Regions from separate parts of the Micromonospora luteifusca genome, predicted to be linked through region 1. Evidence: predicted binding sites of a transcription regulator. Region 1 holds the regulator's gene; the other holds the start of a gene.
The links. Region 1 encodes HspR, which represses chaperone genes until heat shock. Its sites were predicted from a motif close to TTGAGTNNNNNNNACTCAA; they were not measured.
Positions count from the first base shown of each region.

Region 2: lon (endopeptidase La) is a predicted target of HspR. The motif match lies at 5,090-5,108, and genes of this name have one in related genera.

Region 1 is NZ_JAFBBP010000001.1:3,321,799-3,333,357, reverse strand. It holds gene JOD64_RS14980 (hypothetical protein) at 1-399, opposite strand, end outside; gene JOD64_RS14975 (cation:proton antiporter regulatory subunit) at 763-1,263, shown strand; gene JOD64_RS14970 (cation:proton antiporter) at 1,269-2,474, shown strand; gene JOD64_RS14965 (hypothetical protein) at 2,616-3,047, shown strand; gene JOD64_RS14960 (hypothetical protein) at 3,154-3,348, opposite strand; gene JOD64_RS14955 (heat shock protein transcriptional repressor HspR) at 3,485-3,925, opposite strand; gene dnaJ (molecular chaperone DnaJ) at 3,956-5,134, opposite strand; gene grpE (nucleotide exchange factor GrpE) at 5,220-5,978, opposite strand; gene dnaK (molecular chaperone DnaK) at 6,027-7,889, opposite strand; gene JOD64_RS14935 (GTPase family protein) at 8,109-9,950, shown strand; gene JOD64_RS14930 (GTPase) at 9,947-11,559, shown strand, end outside.
Region 2 is NZ_JAFBBP010000001.1:7,082,312-7,093,870, reverse strand. It holds gene JOD64_RS32270 (DUF2726 domain-containing protein) at 1-420, shown strand, start outside; gene JOD64_RS32265 (hypothetical protein) at 715-1,971, shown strand; gene JOD64_RS32260 (histone-like nucleoid-structuring protein Lsr2) at 2,104-2,451, opposite strand; gene JOD64_RS32255 (response regulator) at 2,596-3,237, opposite strand; gene JOD64_RS32250 (sensor histidine kinase) at 3,303-4,034, shown strand; gene JOD64_RS32245 (manganese catalase) at 4,121-4,990, shown strand; gene lon (endopeptidase La) at 5,132-7,462, shown strand; gene JOD64_RS32235 (DoxX family protein) at 7,595-7,999, shown strand; gene JOD64_RS32230 (DEAD/DEAH box helicase) at 8,048-9,793, opposite strand; gene JOD64_RS32225 (hypothetical protein) at 9,899-10,825, opposite strand; gene JOD64_RS33340 (sensor histidine kinase) at 10,958-11,559, shown strand, end outside.

The sequences.
Region 1 (11,559 bases):
CTGCTCGACATTCCGAAGGTCTCCGTCGACGCGATCCGGCTGGCGGTCGACGGGCTGGACGCCGACCTCTCGCTGCGGGCCCGGGTGGCCAACCTCCTGCAGGTCGACGCCGGCGTTCGGGTGCACCTGAACGGTGGCGAGCTGGACGTCAACGGGGTGCACGCCGAGGCGCAGTTGCGGGTGCGGTTGGAGCAGTTGGCCAACATCCTGGGGCGAGCGCTCGACACGCTCGACAACAACCCGCAGATCATCGAGGCGCTCGCTCGGACGGCCGCCGACGCGGTTGACGCCGGGCAGCGCGGCGCGCAGCAGTTGGCTGCGGGCGTCGGGGCGCGCTCCGGTGGCGTGCTCGACGAACCGGGCCAGCAGGTGGGCACGTTCGCCGACGGTGTTCGACAAGGTTCTGCTCGCCCGGGACCGGGTCGCCCAGCGTCGGGTCCCGGCAACGCGGCAGCGCCTGCTGGGGGCCCTGGACCTCATGCCGGAGGTCCGGGACCGAGCGCTGGGGGACCTGGATCTCGAGCTGGTGGCCCCGCGCCAAGCGACCGGCAGCGACCGGAGTCCGGTGGAACGCAGGGCCCCCACCCGGAAGGTCGGCGGGACGGGGAACGGCACCAGCCCGCCGGGCAGGGGCCCGCAGGCCCGGGTGAGGGGCAGCGGGCGGCCGGGGCGGGCCGGGACGCCGAGGGGCCGGCGGGGTCAACCAGAAGGGCGCTTCCATCCAAGATCTAGCCTTTGTTCACCAAGCGGTAGCCTTGACTGGTGCGAGTACGCGTTGAACAAACTGCCTTGCCGGGCATCGGAGTGCGTCACGATCTGGTGACGGAGTCCGGCCGCCGCCTGGGCGTCGTCTCCCACCGCAACGGCCGTCGTGATCTCGTCCTCTACGACCCCGACGATCCCGACGCCTGCCAGGCAGACATTCCGCTGACCGACGACGAGGCTGAGGCGCTGGCCGACATCCTCGGCGCGTCGCTGATGCTCGGCCAACTCTCCGGGCTTCGCGAGCAGGCCGCTGGCCTGCTCACCGAGCAGATCGCCATCACGGCCGGGTCCCCGTACGTCAACCGGAAGCTCGGTGACACCAAGGCGCGTACCCGCACCAGCGCCTCCATCGTGGCGGTGCTGCGCGAAGGCGAAGTGATCGTTTCGCCACTCCCCTCCTTCCGCTTCGCGGCCGGCGACGTGGTGGTCGTTGTCGGGACCCGACGGGGTCTCGACGGCGTGTCCGCCATCCTCGCCGACAGTGACCCGGACGGCTGAGGCGGATGCACGATTCCACCACTCTGCTCGTCGAAGTCGGCGCGCTACTGCTGCTGCTTGGTGTCCTCGGCCGGCTCAGCCGCCGGGTAGGCCTCTCACCCATTCCTCTCTACCTGCTCGCCGGCCTGGCGTTCGGGCACGGCGGGTTGCTTCCGCTCGCCGCCAGCGAGGAGTTCTTCGCGGTCGGCGCCGAGATCGGCGTCATCCTGCTGCTGGTGATGCTCGGCCTCGAATACTCCGCCAACGAACTGGTCGGCAACCTCCGCTCGGCGGCCCCGGCCGGCCTGATCGACGGCGTCTTCAACGCACTGCCCGGCGCGGCATTCGCCCTGCTGCTCGGCTGGGACTGGGTCGCCGCCCTGGTGCTCGGCGGCATCACCTGGGTCTCCTCCTCCGGCGTGATCGCCAAGGTCCTCGCCGACCTGGGACGACTCGGTAACCGGGAAACCCCCGTGATCCTCTCGGTCCTGGTGATCGAGGATCTGGCGATGGCGCTCTACCTGCCGCTGGTCACCGCCGTGTTGGCCGGCACCGGTCTGCTCGGCGGCGGCATCGCACTCGCCGTCGCGGTGGGCACGGTGCTGCTCGTGCTGGTGGTCGCCATCCGCTACGGCCACCTCATCTCGTCCGCCCTGTCGGCGAAGGACCCGGAGGCGCTGCTACTCGGCGTACTCGGTCTGACCTTGCTGATCGCTGGGCTCGCGGCGAAGCTGCAGGTGTCGGCGGCGGTCGGCGCGTTCCTGGTCGGCATCGCGCTCTCCGGTCCGGTGGCGCACCACGCGACCGAGTTGCTCTCGCCGCTGCGGGACCTGTTCGCCGCGGTCTTTTTCGTGTTCTTCGGCCTCGTCACCGACCCACGGGACATCCCACCGGTGCTGCTGCCGGCGCTCGCCCTGGCCGTCGTCACCATGGCGACGAAGACGCTCACCGGCTACCTGGCGGCCCGCCGGGTCGGCATCGCCGAACCCGGCCGATGGCGGGCCGGCCTGGCACTCGTACCCCGAGGAGAATTCTCCATCGTCATCGCCGGCCTCGCGGTGGCCGCCGGCAGCGTCGAGCCTCGGTTGGCAGCACTGGCCGCGACGTACGTCCTGATCACCGTGGTCACCGGGCCGATACTCGCCCGGCTGCCGGACTTCCCGTGGTTCAAGCGGTGGCTGCGCAGCCGGGCGGCAGCCCAGCGGCCGGCGCCGGTGCCGATCCACGACTGACGATCCAACCAGACCAACGGTTGTTGAATTGCTCCTCACAGGTACTACCGCAGCACCCGACGGCGGGTTACCGTTTCGCCCCAGCAGCCAGCGTTCGCGGGTGGGCGGGACCCACTGCGGGCGAGAGCGGAAGGTTGGCCGGTGAGCGTGCAGGAGTCGACGTTCCACGGCTTCGCCAACCCCGTCGATCCCAGCCCGGCGGAGTTGCGAGCTTGGGCGTACCAGCCCGATTCGGTGCCGTTGGCTTCCATGCCACCCGACTGGGACCTGCTGGTCTCCGGCGACCGACTGGTGCTGACGCTCTTCGAGCTGGCGATGGATCCGACCTGCCCGGCCCGGCGTTTCGCGCTGCACTGTCTCTACATCTACGCGGCCGACGGCATCCGGACGAACTTCCGCGCACACCCCAAGCGTCGCTTCCGCAAGCTCGTCGAGCAGGCCGAGCGGGACGGCGACGAGCTGATGAAGATCTGGGCGCACAACGGGCGGGTGCTGCTGGCCCGACCGGATCTGTTCACCTACCGGGACTGGTGCGAGGGCGGCCTGGTCCGCGAGAACCGCCGCCTCGGCTGAGGCGGTCACGGCAGCGGTCGGTGTCGGTAACCGCGCCCAGCCGCGACCGAGGACGGCGAACGAGCCGGGACCCCCCGTGAGTCCCGGCCCGCACGTCGGTCACCGCTCAGTCCTGCTTGCGCTCAGTCCCGGCTCGGCCCTTGTCGCCGCCGCGGTCGCCCTGTTCGGCGAACCGGCCCGCGACCACCCGGTCCCGGTAGGTCCCCTCGGTCACCCTGTCGAACTTCTTGCGGACGGTCTCGGCCAGGTCTTCCAGCCGATCCTCGGTCTGCTGTGCCACGTTCTTCGCTTGCTCCGCCATCGCTCCCCCTCGCCATGCCGGCGGGTCCGAATTAAGCCGATTGGACCCGTATTCACAGGCTACCGAAGCGACCCGGACCGCGCCGGGAATCCGGCGCAGTCCGGGCCGAGGAGACAGATCCGGAAGGAGCGGCAGGTCAGCGATCGGGCGTACGGCGAGGTCGCCAGACCACCAGCGCGGTGGACGTGCGATTTGTCGGCACCAGATCCCGGCCCGGGAAGCGGGCCAGTGATTCCAGCTCGGCCACCCGGCGGTACGCGGCGTCCAACTCCGCCTCCAGTCGGGCCACCCGCTGCTGCGCCTGCTCCAACAGCCGCTCCAACCCGATGATCCGCTTGACGCCCGCCAGGTTGATCCCGTCGTCCTGGCTGAGCCGCTGCACCTCGCGCAGCAGCACCACGTCGCGGACGCTGTACCGACGCCCGCCGCCAGCGGCCCGGCCAGGCTGCACCAGCCCCAGCCGGTCGTACTGGCGCAGGGTCTGTGGGTGCATCCCCGCCATCCGAGCCGCGACCGAGATCATCAGCACCTTGGCCTCGTAGGCAGGGTCGCCTGAACCGAGGAACTCGCCCGACATCCCGCTCACCTCCGCGTCCATTCCACCGGACTAACCGACTCGACGCACCCGTGCGTCGAGATGTTCCCGGGCCGCCGGCGGACTCTGCTCGGCGAACGCCTCCAACGCTGTGCGTGCCTCGTCGGACAACCGGGCCGGCACCACCACGTCCAACGTGACCAGCAGGTCACCGGCCTGCCCGTCGCGGCGAACCACACCCTTGCCCCGGGCGCGCAGCACCCGCCCGCTCGGTGTCCCCGGCGGAACCCGCAGGGTCACCGCGCCGTCGAGCGTGGGCACCCGCAGGTCCGTGCCGAGCACGGCCTCCGCGAAGGTGACCGGCACGCTCAGCGTCAGGTCGTCACCGGTACGCCCGAACAGCTCGTCCGGCCGAACCTTGACCTGTACGAACAGGTCACCAGCTGGGCCGCCGCGCTCGCCCGGCTCACCGCGCCCGGCCAGCCGGATCCGCTGACCGTCGGCCACCCCGGCCGGGAAGCGCACGTTCATGGTGCGGGTCTTGGTGACACCGCCGCTGCCATGGCACTCCGGGCACTTCTCCTCGACCACCGTGCCGACACCCTGGCAGTTGCGGCACGGCTCGGAGAAGCTGAACGACCCCTGGTTGCGGGTGGTCACGCCGGCACCATGGCAGACCGGGCAGGTACGCGGCTGGGTGCCGGGCTTGGCCCCGTTGCCGTGACACGTTTCGCAGACGCCCGGCGCGCGCAGCGTCAGGGGCAGCGTCACCCCGCGCACCGCGTCACCGAAGTCCAGCGCCACCTCGGTCTCCACGTCGCGACCACGACCTGGACCGCGCGGCGCCGCCTGCCCACCGGCCTGGCCACCGGTGAAGATCGAACTGAACAGGTCCTGGAAGCCGGTGCCTCCGAAGCGACGGTCACCGCCACCGCCGCCGAACATGTCGGAGACGTCGAACGGCATGCCGCCCGGCTGCCCCTCGCCCCGGGCGTTGCGTCGGAACGCACCTGAGCCGAACAGGGAGCGCATCTCGTCGTACTCGCGACGGCGCCCGGAGTCCGACAGCACGTTGTACGCCTCGGACGCGGCCTTGAACCGCTCCTCGGCCTTGGGGTCGCCCGGGTTGTGGTCCGGGTGCGACTCCCGGGCCACCTTGCGGTACGCCTTCTTGATGTCATCCGCGGAGGCGGCCTTGTCCACGCCGAGCACGGCGTAGAAGTCCTTCTCGATCCAGTCCTTCGAACTCACCGGTCCACCCCCTTTCGACCATCGCGGCCCAGCCGTCCCACCCACCGCTGCGCGGTGGGTGGGACGGCCCGGTCACTGTCTCGCACTATTCCGGATCCGCGACCGCGACCAGCGCGGGGCGCAGCAGCCGCTCACCGAGCTGGTAGCCGCGCCGCATCACCTGAACGCAGGTCGGCTCGCTGACGTCGGCCGAGGTCTGGTGCGCGACCGCCTCGTGCCGGGTCGGGTCGAACGGATCGCCCTGCTCGCCGAAGGCGTTCAGGCCGAACTTGCCCAGCGCGGTGGTGAGCTGTTCCGCCACCGTGCCGAACGGCCCGACCAGGTCGCCATGTTCCCGCGCCCGGTCCAGGTCGTCCAGGATCGGCAGCAGCGCGGCCAGCACCGAACCGGTCGCCTGCTCCTGCACCAGGTTGCGGTCCCGGTCGACCCGCTTGCGGTAGTTGGCGTACTCCGCCGACACCCGCTGCAGATCCCTGGTCCGTTCGTCCAGCTCGGCCCGGAGCGCCTCCAGCTCAGCGCCGAACGAGCTGGAGACGCCGCCGCCGTCCACCGGCTGCGCCGGGGCGTCCACCACCGGCGGACCGGACGGCTCCGGACCGTCGGTGGAGTTGACCTCGATCTCGATTTCGTCGACCACGACCTCGGCGTCCTCGACCAGACCCTCGGCCGGCACCCCGGACTCGGCGTCGGCGGCCGTCCCCTCCGGCTCGGAGGTGTCGACGAGCTTGCGGTTGTTACGGATGACGACCCGCTCCCCGTCGCCGGTGGTCGGCTCCGTGGGCGCGGAGCCACCCGGCGTCGACCCGGTGTCGCCCGGGTCGGCGGCTCGTGGCTTCTGCGTCATGCGGCTACCTCATCCCATTCGCCGTGGATACGTGTCGGAGGCCGACGGTCACTTCTTGCCGTCCTCGTCCACGATCTCCGCGTCGACCACGTCGTCGGCGCCGCCGGTCTGCGCGCCGGCCTGCGGGCCGGTCGCACCCGGGCCAGCCTCGCCACCCGGCTGCTGACCCTGCTCGGCCTGCTGGGAGTAGAGCAGCGAACCGGCCTGCTGGGAGACCTGCGCCAGCTTCTCGTGCGCGGACTTGATCTTCTCGATGTCCTGACCGCCGAGGGCGCCGCGCAGCTCGCCGAGCGCCTCGGTGAGCTGCTCGCGGTTCTCACTGGGCAGCTTGTCGCCGCTCTCGGCGAGGAACTTCTCGGTCTGCCACTGGAGCGCCTCGGCCACGTTGCGGGTCTCGGCGTCGTCGCGGCGGCGCTTGTCCTCCTCCGCGTGCTCCTCGGCGTCCCGGCGCATCCGCTCGATGTCGTCCTTCGGCAGCGAGGAGCCGCCGGTGATCGTCATCTTCTGTTCCTTGCCGGTGCCCAGGTCCTTGGCGTGCACGTTGACGATGCCGTTGGCGTCGATGTCGAAGGCGACCTCGATCTGCGGCACACCGCGCGGCGCCGGCGGGAGGCCGGTCAGCTCGAAGGTGCCGAGCTTCTTGTTGTAGGCCGCGATCTCCCGCTCACCCTGGAAGACCTGGATCAGCACCGACGGCTGGTTGTCGTCCGCCGTGGTGAAGACCTCGGAGCGCTTGGTCGGGATGGTGGTGTTGCGCTCGATCAGCTTGGTGAAGATGCCGCCCTTGGTCTCGATGCCCAGGCTCAGCGGGGTCACGTCGAGCAGGAGGACGTCCTTGACCTCGCCCTTGAGCACGCCGGCCTGGAGGGCGGCGCCGACGGCGACCACCTCGTCCGGGTTGACGCCCTTGTTGGGGTCGCGACCGGTGAGCTGCTTGACCAGGTCGGTCACGGCGGGCATCCGGGTCGAGCCGCCGACCAGGATGACGTGCTCGACGTCGGAGATCTTGATCCCGGCGTCCTTGACAGCCTGCTCGAACGGGCCCTTGCAGCGGTCCAGCAGGTCCTGCGACATCCGCTGGAACTCGGCGCGGGTGAGCGTCACGTCGAGGTGCAGCGGGCCGGCCGCGCCGGCGGTGATGTACGGCAGGTTGATGTTGGTGGTGGTGGCGGCGGACAGCTCGATCTTGGCCTTCTCGGCGGCCTCACGGAGGCGCTGGAGGGCCATCTTGTCCTGACCGAGGTCGATGCCGTGCTCACCGCGGAACGTCTTGACCAGGTGGTCGATGATCCGCTGGTCCCAGTCGTCGCCACCGAGGTGGTTGTCACCGCTGGTCGACTTGACCTCGATGACGCCCTCGGCCAGCTCCAGCAGCGACACGTCGAAGGTGCCGCCGCCGAGGTCGAAGACCAGGACGGTCTGCTCCTTGGAGCCCTTGTCCAGCCCGTACGCCAGGGCGGCCGCGGTCGGCTCGTTGACGATCCGCAGCACGTTGAAGCCGGCGATCTCACCGGCCTCCTTGGTGGCCTGGCGCTGGCTGTCGTTGAAGTAGGCCGGGACGGTGATCACCGCGTCGGTGATCTGCTCGCCCAGGTACGCCTCGGCGTCCCGCTTGAGCTTCATCAGCGTCCGGGCCGAGATCTCCTGCGGGGTGTACTTCTTGCCGTCGATGTCGACGGACCAGTTCGTGCCGACCTCGCGCTTGACCGACCGGATCGTCCGGTCCGGGTTGGTCACCGCTTGGCGCTTGGCGACCTCACCGACGAGCACCTCGCCGTTACGGGCGAACGCGACGATCGACGGAGTCGTCCGCGACCCCTCAGCGTTGGCGATGACGGTGGGTTCACCGCCCTCGAGAACGCTGACGCAGGAGTTCGTCGTGCCGAGGTCGATACCGACCGCACGTGCCATCTTCGCTTCCTCGCTTCGTAAGGTTGTGCAGGTGACGGGCATCGCCCGTGCTGCCTGGCGAGCACCGCCCGCAGCGGGCCCCACCACAAGTTGAGTGAACTTGACTCAATAGTGCCACGCGCTGGCGAATCGTCAAGTTGGGTTGAGTCAACCCGACGCAACCCAGCCGTTATTACCGTCCGGTTGTCTTCTCTTGCATCGGTCGGGCACGCTTTAGCGGTGACGACGCACGGCGATCCCGCCACCCGTTCCGGCGCGCCCGCCGTCGCAGCCCGCACCGGCCCGCCGGACGCCGCGGAGGAGCCCCCCGCCACCACCGGGGAGGACAGCCTCCCCGGCGCGCTGTCGGGCCTCCGGGAGGCGATCGGTGCGACCCGGTACCCCCTCGCACTGCCCTCCGCCGGCCCTGCCCGGCACACCGCGACCGCCCTCACCGACCAGCTCGGCGACTACCTGCTGCCCCGGCTCGCCCGACTGGACGCCCCCCTGCTCGTGGTGGTCGGTGGCTCCACCGGCGCGGGCAAGTCGACCCTGGTCAACAGCCTGGTCAAGGCCCGGGTCAGCGCCGCCGGCGTGCTCCGACCCACCACCCGGTCCCCGGTGCTGGTCTGCAACCCGTCCGACTCGGCCTGGTTTCGGCAGGGTGACCTGCTGCCCGGGCTGACCCGCACCACCGAGCCGAGTGACGATCCGCGCGCCCTGCACCTCGTCACCGCCCCGGCCCTGCCCGCCGGGCTGGCGTTCCTCGACGCGCCCGACATCGACTCGGTGGTCGACGCCAACCGGGCGCTCGCCACCCAACTGCTGGCCGCCGCCGATCTCTGGCTCTTCGTCACCACCGCCGCCCGGTACGCCGACGCGGTGCCCTGGGAGCTGCTGCGCAGCGCCCGGGCGCGCGGCGCGGTGATCGCCATGGTGCTGGACCGGGTGCCCGCAGAGGCCACCGACGAGATCGCCGCGCACCTGGGCGAGATGCTCGCCGAACAGGACCTGGGCCGGGCACCGCTGTTCGTGTTGCCGGAGACCTGGGTCGACGGTCAAGGGCTGCTGCCCGAGGGCGTGACCGCGTCGCTGGCCGACTGGTTCGCCCGGCTGGCCGCCGACGCCGACGCCCGGGCGGCGGTGGTCCGCCAGACGCTGGACGGCGCGCTGGCCGCGCTCCACCCCGCCGTGGAGGAGCTGGCCGACGCCGCCGACGAACAGGTCACCGCCGCCGACGGGCTGGACGAACGGGTCCGGGCCGCGTACCTGGGTGCCGAGCGCACCGTCGAACAGGGTCTTCAGGACGGCCGGCTGCTCCGGGGGGAGGTGCTCGCCCGCTGGCAGGAGTTCGTCGGCACCGGGGAGTTCTTCCGCACTCTGGAGGCACGGATCGGCCGCCTACGGGACCGGGTCGTCGCCGCTGTCACCGGTCGACCGGCCTCCGCCGTCGAGCTGCGCAACGCCATCGAGTCGCAACTGGTCACGCTGCTGCGCGGGGTGGCCTCGGAGGCCGCCGAATCCGCGTACACCGGGTGGAAGGCGCACCCGGCGGGCGCCGGGCTGCTCGAACCGGCGCTCGCCCACCCGAGCGACGACCTACCCGAACGCGCCGAACGAATGGTCCGGGACTGGCAGCGCGGGGTTCTGGAACTGGTCCGGGTCGAGGGCGGTGACAAGCGGTTCGTGGCCCGCACCGCCGCCTACGCGGTAAACGCCACCGGGTTGGCGGTGATGATCGCCGTGTTCGCCTCCACCGCGTTCATCCCGACCGGGTTGGAGGTGGCCACCGGGGCCGGCACCACCGTCGCCGCGCAGGCCGTACTCCAGGCGATCTTTGGTGACCAGGCAGTGCGTACCCTTGCCGCCAAGGCCCGCACCGACCTGCTGGACCGGGTGCGGACGCTGCTCGACGCGGAGGCCGACCGCTTCCTCAGCCGCACCGCCGACGCCCGCACCGCCGCGGACGCCGGCGACCGGCTGCGCCGGGCCGCCGGCCGGGTCGAGCTGGCCCGACACCGCAGCGGCCTGTCCGCCGGCGGCGACGCCCGGCCGCCGGGTGACGAGGAGGGCTCCGGGTGACCAACATCACCGGCCGGGTACGCGAGGCGTTCCGCGGTGACCAGCGGGTCGACGCCGACGCGTTGATCGCCCGACTGGACGCGGTACGTCGCTTCCTGACCGCGGTGGACGGCCTGCTGCCCGATGCCGAACTGGTGCCGGCGCACACCCTGGTCGAGCGGGCCGGCACCCGGCTCGCGCTGTCCCGGGACCACACCGTGGTCGCGCTGGCCGGTGCGACGGGCAGCGGCAAGTCCAGCCTCTTCAACGCCTTGGCCCAACTGGAACTCTCGCCGGTCGGGGTCCGCCGACCGACCACCGGCGTCACCCACGCCTGCGTCTGGGGGCCACTGGAGGGCGCCAACCGGCTGCTCGACTGGATCGGCGTACTTCCCCGACACCGCTTCGTCCGGGAGAGCGCCCTGGACGCGGACGACGAGACGGCGTTGCACGGGCTGATCCTGCTCGACCTGCCCGACTTCGACTCGGTGCAGCGGTCCCACCGGCTCGAGGTGGACCGGCTCCTCGGCCTGGTCGACCAGGTGGTCTGGGTGGTCGACCCGCAGAAGTACGCCGATCGGGTCATCCACGACAGCTACCTGCGCGAGTTCCACCGGCACCGCGACGTCACCGTCGTCGTGCTCAACCAGGCCGACCGGCTCACCTCGGCCGAGTTGCCCCGGGTCCTGGACGACCTGCGCCGGCTACTCGACACGGACGGGCTGACCGGCGTACCGCTGCTGTCCACCACCGCCATCGACCCGGCCGGGATGGTGGGGCTACGCGGCGCGCTGGAGCGAACGGTCGCGGAGCGGCAGGCCGCGCTGCGCCGGCTCGCCGGTGACGTCGACACGGTCGTCGCCGGGTTGGACGAGTTGGTCGGCTCGGCCCGACCGGCGGCTGGGCCGGACGACACGGCGGTCGACGGGCTGAACCGGGCGTTGGCCGGAGCTGCCGGCGTGCCCGCGGTCGCCGAGGCGGTGGAGCAGGCGTACCGGCACCGGGCTGGCGCTGCCACCGGCTGGCCGCTGGTCCGGGGCTGGCGGCGGCTGCGACCCGACCCGCTGCGTCGGCTGCACCTGCCCGGGCCGACCGACGACCGGGCCGACCCGGCGGAGAGCCTGGTCGCGGCCACCTCGGTCCCGGACCCGACGGCCGCCCAACGCTCGGCGCTGGGTCTCGCGATCCGCGCGGTGGCCGACCGCGCCGCCACCGACCTACCCGCCGCCTGGCCCGGTGCGGTGACCTCCGCCGCCCGGTCCTGCCTCGGCGACCTGCCGGACGCACTGGACCGCACGATCGCCGGCACCGACCTCGGCCTCGGCCGTCGACCGCTGTGGTGGCGGATCGTCGGCGGTGTGCAGTGGTTGGTCACCCTCGCCGCCGTGGTCGGGCTGGGCTGGCTGGTGCTCGGCTACGCGCTGCGGGCGCTCGGCCTGCCTGCACTGGACAACCCGATGGTCGGTCAGGTGCCGCTGCCCACCCTGCTGCTGCTCGGCGGCCTGCTGGCCGGGCTGCTGGTGGCAGCGCTGACCCGGCCGGTGGTGCGCTGGGCTGCTCGGCGCGCCCGGGCCCGCGCCGAGCAGCGGTTGACGGCGAAGGTCGCCCGGGTGGGTGAGGAGTACGTGCT
Region 2 (11,559 bases), 3.8 Mb from region 1:
CGGGACATCCTCGGTCGGCTGCCGGACGGCCGGACCGGGCCGGTCAACGACCTCGGCGCGCTGACCCGCGCGGCGGTGGTCGAGGCGTACGTTGCCGGGCGGGTCGCCGACCCGATCGTGCGAGGCCTGCACGTGCGCTGGGCGGACGGGCCGGCGCAGGGGTGGAGTTGGGTGCAGGTCCGCCCCGACGCGTGCCTCGTCGAGCGGGTCTCGGTGACCGAGCACCGTTTTTCGTGCGGCATCGACCCGGCCCGACTGGCCGAGGATCTCGCCACGGTCGCCGTGGGCGAGCGGCTGCGTACGGATGCGCTCACGGATCTGCTGCCGCGCACCGAGTTGACCGCGCAGATCGTCGCGTTGAGTCGGCGCCGCCACGAACTGGTGGGCGGGTTCGCCTTCGATCACCTCTGCGCCGACTGACGGGCGCCCGTTCTACCTGCTGACTCCTGCTGCGCACCGGCTCCGTGCCGGATCGCGGCAATTTCCTGTGCGCCGGTTGAACCTTCCCGGTCGCCGTCCCGTACTCCTGCGCGAATGAACAGGATCTCCCCATCCGCGTCGACCTGACGCGGGAGACGGTGCGGAAAGGGCATCGTCGGCCATCGACGCATTACCGGTCAGGCCACGGTGGTCGCCGCCGTGGCGTGCCATCTCACATCCGTCGGTCCGCCGAGGGCAGGAATCCACTACCGGATCGAGAAGGAGAGCAATTCGATGCGCAGGTCCACACGGGCGCGCCGGTCATCCGGCAACGCGCGGAGCAAGCGTCTGCTGGCCGTTGTCGGCACGCTCGTGGTCTTCGGCGGAGTCGTCGCCGTGACCCAGATTTCGTCGGCCCAGGACCGGCGGACAAATAAGCCACGTCCGGCGGCTGGGCAATGCGTGGAGCCGAGCCCGGGCTCGACCGCGCCGACTGGCGCTTCGACCAGCCGAACCTGGCAGAACGGTCGGTGGGTGCGTAATCACTGGGGTGACGGACAGCAGTCGGTCCCCGAGTGCGAGGACGGCAAGGACGGCACGGTGGGCACCGGCACGGCCATTGCCTGCCCCGATGTGACGGCCAAACTGCCGCAGGTGCCGGCCCAGGCGCGGGCCGAGGTGGACCGGGGTCTCGCCCAGTTGCAGTCCCAGATCGCCGAGGCGGACCGTCGGCTGGCAGCCGAGGGCAACAAGGGTGAGGCGTTCATCCGCAGCGCGATCCTCCAGCCGCTGGCCGGCAAGCGGCGCGCGGTGCTGGACCGGATCACGACCGCGATCGACCGGGTCGGACCTCGGCCGCAGGGTCTCGCGCAGCTCGCCGACTGCCAGGTGCAGCCCACCGGCAACACGGGCGGCAACAACGGTGGCGGCAGCACGCCCACCACCACCCCCGGTGGCGGCAACAACGGTGGTGGCAACAACGGTGGTGGGAACGCCCCCGGCGCCGGACTCGGCGTACTGGCCAACGACTGCGACGAGAGCCGGCTCCAGCCGCACGACGGTTTCCAGATCGGCAACCGCTGCGTGAGCACCGAGTTCGGTGAGGTCGGCGCCGCCGCCAACAACCCGTCCCTGCTGATCACCCAGTTCCCCGACCAGGTCGGCCGCAACCAGGCGTTCACGCTGCGGGTCAGCACCCGCAACCTGGTCCGGGACCGCTTCCTGGCCGCCGGTCAGGGTGGCTACTACGTGGAGAGCTCGCTGCTCAACGCCCAGGGCCTGGTCCGGGGCCACTTCCACACCGCGTGCCGGATGTTGGACAGCCTGACCACCCCGCCGGAGCCGCAGGAGGTGCCCGCGTTCTTCGTCGCCACCGAGGACGGCCGCGGTGGCGCCCAGCCCGACGAGGTGACGATTCAGATTCCGGGCCTGCCGGAGTCGGGTACCGCGCAGTGCTCGGTCTGGGCCGGTGACGGCTCGCACCGCCTGCCGATGATGGAGCGGGCCAACCAGACCCCCGCCTTCGACTCGGTGCGTATCGACGTCAACTGATCCGGCTGGACGAACGGCGGCCGGTCACCCGGGGCGAGAACCCTGGGTGACCGGCAGCCGCGTCGTTTCGGTGCCCGGACAATCCGACGGGGTCCCGCCGTTTCCGGCGAGACCCCGTCGTCAACTCGTGTGTCAGCGCGCCTTGTACGCCTCGACGACCTCAACCGGGATCCGGCCCCGTTCGGAAATCTTGTAGCCGTTCTTGACGGCCCATTCCCGGATGGCCCGGTTCTGCTCCCGATCCATTCCGGCGCCGGTGGGTCGCCCCGGCCGTCGGACTGAACGCGTGCTGTCCACCGGACCGCGCCCGATCCGCCGACCCGCATTGATGTACGGATCCAGTGTCTTGCGCAGGACGCCGGCATTTTCATCCGAGACGTCGATCGTGTAGGCCACGCCATCGAGACTGAACTCGACCGTCCGGTCGGCCTTGCCGCCGTCGAGGTCGTCGGTCAGGACCGTGATTACTTTTCTCGCCATTGCCGATTACTCCCTGTGTGCGGCGGGATGTGTCCAAAGTCTGACCTATCACCCCGGTAATCCGCAACAATATGCCTCCTATTCATTCGGCGCGTCGTGATTCCGTTACCGAGCAAAACCGCGAATCGGTGCGATGAAGGGGCTTCAATCGCCGAGGAGACCGGTGTGACCGGCGACGGCCGCCGCCTCCGCCCGGGTGGACACCCGTAGTCTGCGCAGCAACGCGGCGGTCATCCGTTTCACCGTCCGCTCCGAGACGTGCAGTTCTTCGGCGATGTCGACGGTGGTGCGGCCGCCGGCGATCGCCCGCAGCAGTCGACGTTCCTCGCCGTCGAGGTCGACCGATGTGGCGTGCGTGGGCCGCAGCATGGCGCGCAGCAGTCCGGCCGGCAGCACCGCCCAGCCGTCGAGGATGGCCAGCAGCGGGGGGAGTAGTTCCTCCGGTTCGCTGGTCTTCGGCAGGAATCCCTCGGCACCGGCTCGCAGCGCCTCCAGCGCCGGTGCGGGGTCGGCGGAACCGGACATCGCGACCACCCGTACCCCCGGGGTGGTCCGCCGGATCGCGGCCACCGCCCGGATGCCACCGGGTGCCGGCATGTGCAGATCGACCAGAGCCAGGTCGGGGTGGCAGCGGCTGACCAGCGCCGCGGCGGCGGCGGCGTCGCCGGTCGAGGCGACGACCTCGGCCCGGCCCTCGGAGGTGATCGGGAGCAGCAACTCCAGGCCGCGAACGAAGAGGGGGTGATCGTCCACGACGACGAGTCGGATGGTGGAGGCTCCCGGCATGTCTGCGCCGTTCCCCAGCGGGTACCGATCATGCGGGTACGCACCGAACGAGGGGAGTCGGGTGGATGCGCGCACGGCACGGTTTGCAGGGCCTGCTGCGAGGGTTGCGCCGAATCGAGCCGGCACCCGGTGACATCCGAGCACCCGAGGTCGATTCCGAGTTGCTCCTGCGGGTGTTGTGCCACGAGTTCCGTACGCCGATCAGCACCCTGACCTCGCTGACCCGCGCGCTGGCCGACGAGCGTCGCGAGTTGACCGGGCCCGACCGGCGGGCGATCACCGAGCTGGCCCGTGACCAGGCCGTCCACCTGCAGAGCCTGCTGCGCGACGCGGCGGCCGGCATCGGAGCGCTGGCGCTGGCCCCGCAGCCGGAGCCGGCCGTCGCGCTGGCGGGCATCCTGCGCGAGGTCGCCACGCTGGTGCCGATCGGTCGGCGGCGTGCGCGGGCCACCCGGCGGGCGGGCTCCTGCCCCGTGCCGGCCGGGCGGACCCGGCAGGTGCTCATCAACCTGGTGGAGAACGCGCTGCGGCACGGGCCGCCTGCGGGGCAGATCGGGCTCTACGCCACCCTGCGCGGTTCCGGCCTGAGCATCCTGGTCACCGACGAGGGTGGGGTCGACGATGCGCTGCTGGCCGCGCTGCGCCGGCCGGCGCCGGCCGGCGGGATGTCCGGGCTGGGGTTGTGGATCGTGCGGCAACTCGTCGCGGCGGATGGGGGAGCGCTGCGGGTGCACCGGCTGCAGCCGCGCGGTGTGGCGCTGGAGGTGCTGCTGCCGATCGCCGGTCCGGTGCGCTGACCCGACGGGGACACGGGTTGGCTCGTTCGGGCCACTGAGGCGGGAACGGCCTCGCTACCGATTGTCGGGTACAAGGAGGAGGCCGGATGTTCAGCCATGTCAAGGACCTGCAGTTCGAGGCCAAACCGGACGGTCCGGACGCCGCGTTCGCCCGCCGCCTGCAGGAGGTGCTGGGCGGCAAGTGGGGCGAGATGACCGTCGCCAACCAGTACCTCTACCAGGGCTGGAACTGCCGGTTGCCCGGCAAGTACAAGGACCTGCTGCTCGACGTCGGCACCGAGGAGATGGGCCACGTCGAGATGATCGTCACGATGATCACCCGGCTGCTGGACAGCGCACCGCTGTCGCTGACCGAGGGGATCGCGGAGGATCCCGGGGGCGCGGCGACCTACGCCGGTTCGAACCCGGCGCACTTCATCCACGGTGGCGGCGGGGCGCTGCCGGTCGACTCCAGCGGGGTGCCCTGGAACGGCTCGTACATCACCGCGAGCGGCAATATGCTGGCCGACTTCCAGCTCAATGTCACGGCGGAGGCGCAGGGCCGCCTCCAGGTCGCCCGGCTGTTCAACATGACCGACGACCCGGGCGTCAAGCAGATGCTGCGCTTCCTGCTGGCCCGCGACACGATGCACCAGAACATGTGGCTGGCGGCGATCGAGCAGCTCAAGGAGGACGGCCTGGAGGACATGCCGGTGCCGGAGGCCTTCCCGGACTCCGGCGACCTCACCGAGGAGTACGGCTACACCTACCTGGGCTTCTCCTCGGGCACCGACGCCGCCCAGGGACGCTGGGCGTCCGGACCCGCGCCGGACGGCAAGGGCGAGTTCCGATTCGACGATGCCCCGCGCGCGAACGCCCCGGAGCCGGTGCTGCCCCCGGGAGATCCACGGTTGTACGGCACGAACCCGGGAGTGGCCGGCTCGGTCGTGAACACGGTGAAGAGCAAGCTCACCTGATGTCGTCCCGTCGGGTCGCCCACCGGTCGTGGGTGACCCGACGGACGGGGCGGAGAGTGTCCTGGGTCACAGCTCGGAACAAGGGGAACGCTTTGTTACTTGAGTCAGACACGCTCAACTCAACGCGATAGCAGGTGTTCGATGGCAACTCTTCCGGTACTTCCCCTGACCGACGCCGTGCTGCTGCCCGGCATGGTCATCCCGGTGACCCTCGACCCGACCACCCAGGCCGCGATCGACGCGGCACGGGCGACCGGCGACCGCAAGCTGCTGGCCGTGCCGCGTATCGACGGCGAGTACGGCCCGGTCGGCGTCGTCGCCACCATCGAGAAGGTTGGCCGGCTGCCCGAGGGTGAGCCTGCCGCCGTCATCCGTGGCCTGTCCCGGGCCCGGATCGGCTCCGGCGTGCCCGGCCCCGGCGCCGCACTCTGGGTCGAGGCGACCGAACTCGACGAACCCGCTCCCGCCGGCCGTGCGCGCGAACTCGCCCGCGAGTACCGCGCCCTGGTGACCTCCGTGCTCCAGCAGCGGGGTGCCTGGCAGGTCATCGACGCGGTGGAGCGGATGACCGACCTGTCCGAGCTGGCCGACTCGGCCGGCTACGCGCCCTGGCTGACCCTGGACCAGAAGACCGAACTGCTCGCCGCGCCGGACGTCACCGCCCGGTTGGAGCTGCTGGTCGGCTGGGTGAAGGACTACCTGGCCGAGCAGGAGGTCACCGAGCAGATCAACAGTGACGTCCGCGAAGGGCTGGAGAAGTCACAGCGGGAGTTCCTGCTGCGCCAGCAGCTCGCCGCGATCCGCAAGGAACTGGGCGAGGACGAGCCGGACGGCTCGGCCGACTACCGGTCCCGCGTCGAGGCCGCCGAGCTGCCGGAGAAGGTCCGCGAGGCAGCCATGCGCGAGGTCGGCAAGCTGGAGCGGGCCAGTGACGCCTCCCCGGAGGCGGGCTGGATCCGCACCTGGCTGGACACCGTGCTCGAGATGCCGTGGGGCACGCGTACCCAGGACAACACCGACCTGGCCGAGGCCCGGGCGGTGCTCGACGCCGACCACGCCGGTCTGGCCGACGTGAAGGACCGCATCCTGGAGTACCTGGCCGTGCGCAACCGGCGGGCCGAGCGCAATCTCGGCGTGGTCGGCGGTCGCGGCTCCGGCGCCGTCCTCGCCCTCGCCGGCCCTCCCGGAGTGGGTAAGACCAGCCTCGGCGAGTCCGTGGCGCGGGCGCTCGGGCGTAACTTCGTCCGGGTCTCACTCGGCGGTGTGCGCGACGAGGCGGAGATCCGCGGTCACCGGCGCACCTACGTGGGCGCGCTGCCCGGCCGGATCGTCCGCGCGCTGCGCGAGGCCGGCTCGATGAACCCGGTCGTGCTCCTCGACGAGGTGGACAAGGTCTCCGCCGGTTACGCCGGCGACCCGGCCGCCGCCCTGCTGGAGGTGCTCGACCCGGCTCAGAACCACACCTTCCGGGATCACTACCTGGAGGTCGACCTGGACCTGTCCGACGTGCTGTTCCTGGCCACCGCCAACGTGGTGGAGTCCATCCCCGGCCCGCTGTTGGACCGGATGGAGCTGGTCACCCTGGACGGCTACACCGAGGACGAGAAGGTCGCCATCGCCCGCGACCACCTGCTGCCCCGGCAGCGGGACCGGGCCGGGCTGACCGCCGACGAGGTCGGCGTCGCCGACGAGGCTCTCGCGCTGATCGCGGGGGAGTACACCCGGGAGGCCGGCGTACGGCAGCTCGAGCGTGCCCTGGCCAAGATCCTGCGCAAGGTGGCGGTGACGCTGGCGACCGACCCGACCCCGGTACGCGTCGACACCGACAACCTCACCGGCTACCTGGGGCGGCCGAAGTTCACCCCGGAATCGGCCGAGCGCACCGCGGTGCCTGGCGTGGCAACCGGCCTCGCCGTCACCGGCGCCGGTGGGGACGTGCTCTTCATCGAGGCGACCAGCATGGAGGGTGAACCGGGGCTGACCCTGACCGGCCAGCTCGGTGACGTGATGAAGGAGTCGGCGCACATCGCGCTCTCCTACCTGCGCTCCAACGGGCGCCGGCTCGGCATCGACCCGAACGCCCTGGCGGGACGGCGGATCCACCTGCACGTCCCGGCGGGCGCGGTGCCCAAGGACGGCCCGAGCGCCGGCATCACCATGGTGACGGCCCTGGCGTCGCTGGTCACCGGCCGACCGGTCCGCCCCGAGTTCGGGATGACCGGCGAGGTGACGCTCTCCGGTCGGGTGCTACCGATCGGGGGAGTCAAGCAGAAGCTGCTCGCCGCGCACCGGGCCGGCCTCACCGAGGTCATCATCCCGGCGCGTAACGAGCCCGACCTGGACGACCTGCCGACCGAGGTGCGCGAGGCGCTGACCGTGCACACCCTGGCCGACGTGGCGGACGTGCTCGCCCTGGCGCTGCGCCCGGCCGACGTCGAGGCGCTGGAGGGCCCCGCGCTCTTCACGGTCTGACGCTCCCACCACAAGGACCCCCGCCGTCTGCAGAGACGGCGGGGGTCCTTCGGTACGCGGACACAGGTCTACTGTCTCGCTTGAACCCTCAACTACCTCTTCGCCGCGAGGCGTCCCCCTGGAGGAACCCCCGTGAACCTGGTGCTCTGGATCATCCAGATCCTGCTCGCTGCCGCCTTCGCCGGCGCAGGACTGGCCAAGCTGACCCAGCCCAAGGACAAGCTGCGCGACAAGATGCGGTGGGTGGATCCGGTCCCGCCGTCGCAGGTGAAGGCGCTCGGTTTCGTCGAGGTGCTGGCCGCCATCGGGCTGGTACTGCCCCCGCTCACCGGCATCGCCACCGTGCTCACCCCCCTCGCCGCGGTCGGGCTGGTCATCGTCATGATCGGTGCCATCCTGGTGCACCTGCGCGACCTGAAGAAGCGGGACACGGAGAGCGAGCGTCGGTTGGAGATCCAGGGCGCCATCTTCTGCACGGTGCTGCTCGTCCTCGCCGCCGTGGTGGCGTGGGGCCGCTTCGGCCCGTACTCCTTCTGAGCCGATCCGCCGGCGACCGTCGTACCCCGGCGGTCGCCGGCGGCGTGCTCAGCGCTCGTCGCCCCCGCGGTCGCGGCGCACCGTGGCCTTGCGGCCCTTGATCGTGCTCTGGCGCAACCCGGAGATCACCTCGTCGGCGACGCCCTGCGGCACCTCGACCAGCGAGAACCGGTCGGCGATCTCGATCGAGCCGATGTCCCGGCCACGGATCCCGGTCTCCCCGGTGATCGCGCCGACCAAATCCTGCGGGCGCACCCCCGCGCGCCGGCCCAAACCGACGAAGACCTGGACGGTGTTGCCGCCACCCGAGCGCGGCCGGCCCCCGCCACGCCGATCGCCACCCCGGCCGCCGGTCTCCGGTCGACCCTCGCGAGGCCCGCGCACCGGCACCTGCGGGATCTCCTCCTCGTCGTCGGAGCCCGGCGACGTCACCTCGTGGGCCAGCTTCACCGCGGCGAGGGCGACCTCCATCAGGTCGAACTCGTCGGTCAGCGTCTCCACGATCACCCGGAACGGGTCGAGGTCGTCCTCCAGCAGGCTCTCCCGCAGCGCCGCCTGGGTCAGCTCCAGCCGGCGGGTCCGCATGTCGGCCACGGTGGGAATCTTGTCGATGGTGATCCGCTGGCCGGTCACCCGTTCGATGGTCTTGAGCATCCGGTGCTCGCGCGGCTCGGCGAGGGTGATCGCCACGCCCTCGCGCCCGGCCCGGCCCACCCGACCGATCCGGTGCACGTACGACTCGGGGGCTGACGGCACGTCGTAGTTGACCACGTGGGTGAGCTGCTCGACGTCCAGCCCACGCGCCGCCACGTCGGTGGCGACCAGCAGGTCGGCGGTGCCCGCCCGCAGCCGGCCCATGACCCGGTCACGCTGCTCCTGGCTCATGCCGCCGTGCAGCGCCTCGGAGCGGTAGCCCCGGCCGTTCATCGTCTCGGTCAGCCGGTCGACCTCTTCCCGGCTGCGGCAGAACACGATCGCCGCGGTGGGCGACTCCACGTCCAGCACCCGGCCCAGCGCGGCCGGCTTGTGCGCCCGGGTCACGATGTACGCGCTCTGCCGCACCCGCGGCGCCTCGCCCGCGACCGTCGGCTCCCGGCCGATCTCGATCCGGACCGGTTCGCGCAGGTGCTGCCGGGCCATCCCGTCGATGCGCGACGGCATGGTGGCCGAGAAGAGCACCGTCTGACGCTGCGCGGGGGCGTGCTCCAGGATCGCCTCGATGTCCTCGGCGAAGCCCATGTCGAGCATCTCGTCGGCCTCGTCGAGCACCACCGTGCTCAGCCCGCCCAGACGCAGCGTGCCCCGGGCGATGTGGTCCAGCGCCCGACCCGGGGTGGCCACCACCACGTCCACGCCGCTGTCGAGTGCCCGCAGCTGCCGCCCGATCGGCTGGCCGCCGTAGATCGGCAGCACCCGCGCGCCCAGGTCCTTGCCGTAGCGGTGGAACGCCTCGGAGACCTGCACCGCCAGCTCCCGCGTCGGCACCAGCACCAGTGCCACCGGGTCGCCGCCGCGACGGTGTGCCGTCATGAGGTTCAGCAGCGGCAGCGCGAACGCCGCCGTCTTGCCGGTGCCGGTGGCCGCCTGGCCCAGCAGGTCCCGACCCTCCAGCAGCGGCGGAATCGCCTCCCGCTGGATCGGGGTCGGCTCCTCGTAACCGAGGGCGGACAGCGCGCCGAGCAGTTCGGAGCGGAGCCCGAGCTCGGTGAAGGCGTTCACCTCGTCGGTGCCGGCGGGGGTGGCGTCGATCGGTGCGTCAATCGGTGCGTCGTGCTGTGCAGGTGCGGAACTCATGTGCCAAGCCTTTCATTACGCCGCCCAAGCCGCTGCGCCGACCGGCACAAGAGCTGTCCCCGAGCCCGTGCTGCGGCTGTTCCGCGATCCCGGTGGCGGCCTCGATCAGGCGTCGGTGGTCAGGATGGCCAGTACCATCACCGCGGCGAGGGCCACGTCGAGCACCACGCAGAACTCGGCGTAGCCGCGCGGCACCACCCGGCCGCGGTGGTGCGCCAGGTCCCAGCCCGCGTGCGCCAACCACCCGAACGCCACCAGCCAGTCGGCAGTCCGCCCGCCGGCCAGCACCGCGACCAGCGTCAGGGCGACCCAGACGGCCAGACCGGCGAGTTGGGTGGCGAGCACGCCCCGCCCGCCCAGCGTGCGGCGGGCCATGCCGATCACCAGGTAGCCGCCGGGCAGCACCAGCATCGTCCACGGGCTGAGCACGCTCGGGTCGACCCACATGTCCACGGTCATCAGCAGCGCCAACCCGGCCGGCCAGCGGTGGGCGAGCGCCACCACGACCCGGTGTCGGCGTACCGGCGCCGACGCCTCGTGTCGGTGTCGGACCGCCACCAGCACCATCGCGGGAATCATCAGCAGGTGACCGCCGAGCAGCAGCGCGTCCGCGTCGATCAGGCCGGCCCGAAACGGCACGAGCAGTAGCAGGAACGGGACGTACATCGCGGCGCCCATCTCGCCGACCACGTGCCAGCGGTGCGCCCGGTAGCGCATCCCCACGGTCATCCCGACGGTCATGTTCGTGGCCATCACCAGTGCGGCGACCTCCGGCCGGGCCAGGGTGTCACCGACGCCCAGCGCCGCGCCGGCCAGCTCCCACAACGGCCCGAGCAGCAGCATCCCGGCGACCATCGCCAGGGCCATCTCGCCCAGGTGCCACAGCAGCCGCCGCCTGCTGCTGGCCGGGGCCGCGGTGGTCGGGACGGCGGTGGTCGGTGTCGGGGCCGAGGACGCCGGGTCGGAGGTGGGCAGGGGCGCGCGTGACGGTACGGCGGTGACGCTGTCCGCGTACATCCGGGTGTTTTCCATGCCTCGACCATGCCGATGCTCCAGGTGCGGCGGGCAGACCCGATCGTCACGGGAAAACCGTGCGGACCGCACGGCCCGACCGTGACAGTTCGCCGGGGTGGACCGTGCCGGGGACGGTCCTAGGATCGGTGCGTGGCGAGCGAGGCGGTGACTCCCCGGGCGGACCGACGGCTGCGCCGCGCCCGGGCCGCGACGCTGGTGTCGCTGGCCACCGGTGTGTGGGCGAGCGTCCTGCTACCGGCGGTCGGCCTGACCCGCGAGCCCGATCCGGGCCGGGTGGCGCTCGGCGCGGTCGGCATCCTCGCCTTCGTGATCGCCCAGACTGTCGTCCTGTACGCGGCGGTGACGCCGTGGCTCGACCCGCGCTGGCGGCGTCGGGCCGAGCTGAGCCTGGTCGCGGTGGCGGTGCTGACCGTTCCGCTGGTGGGTCCGGTGGCGGCCGGCAGGTGGCCGACGTGGGCCTGGCTCGGCGCGGCGCTGATCGGCATGACGCCGCTGCTGGTGCGGTGGCGGGCCGCGCTGGCGGTGGCGGTCGGCGTCCTGACGGTGGCGGTGGCGGTGGCCTGGTGGACCGGCGGTTCCGTTCCGCGCCACCTCGCCGTGACCGGCGGGATCGGCGTGGGCGTCGCCGCCGTCAACGGGTTCCAGGTCTGGTTCTGGGACCTGCTCGTGGAGGCCCGGCAGGGCCAGGCGGCCCAGGCTCGGCTGGCCGCCGCCGAGGAGCGGCTGCGCTT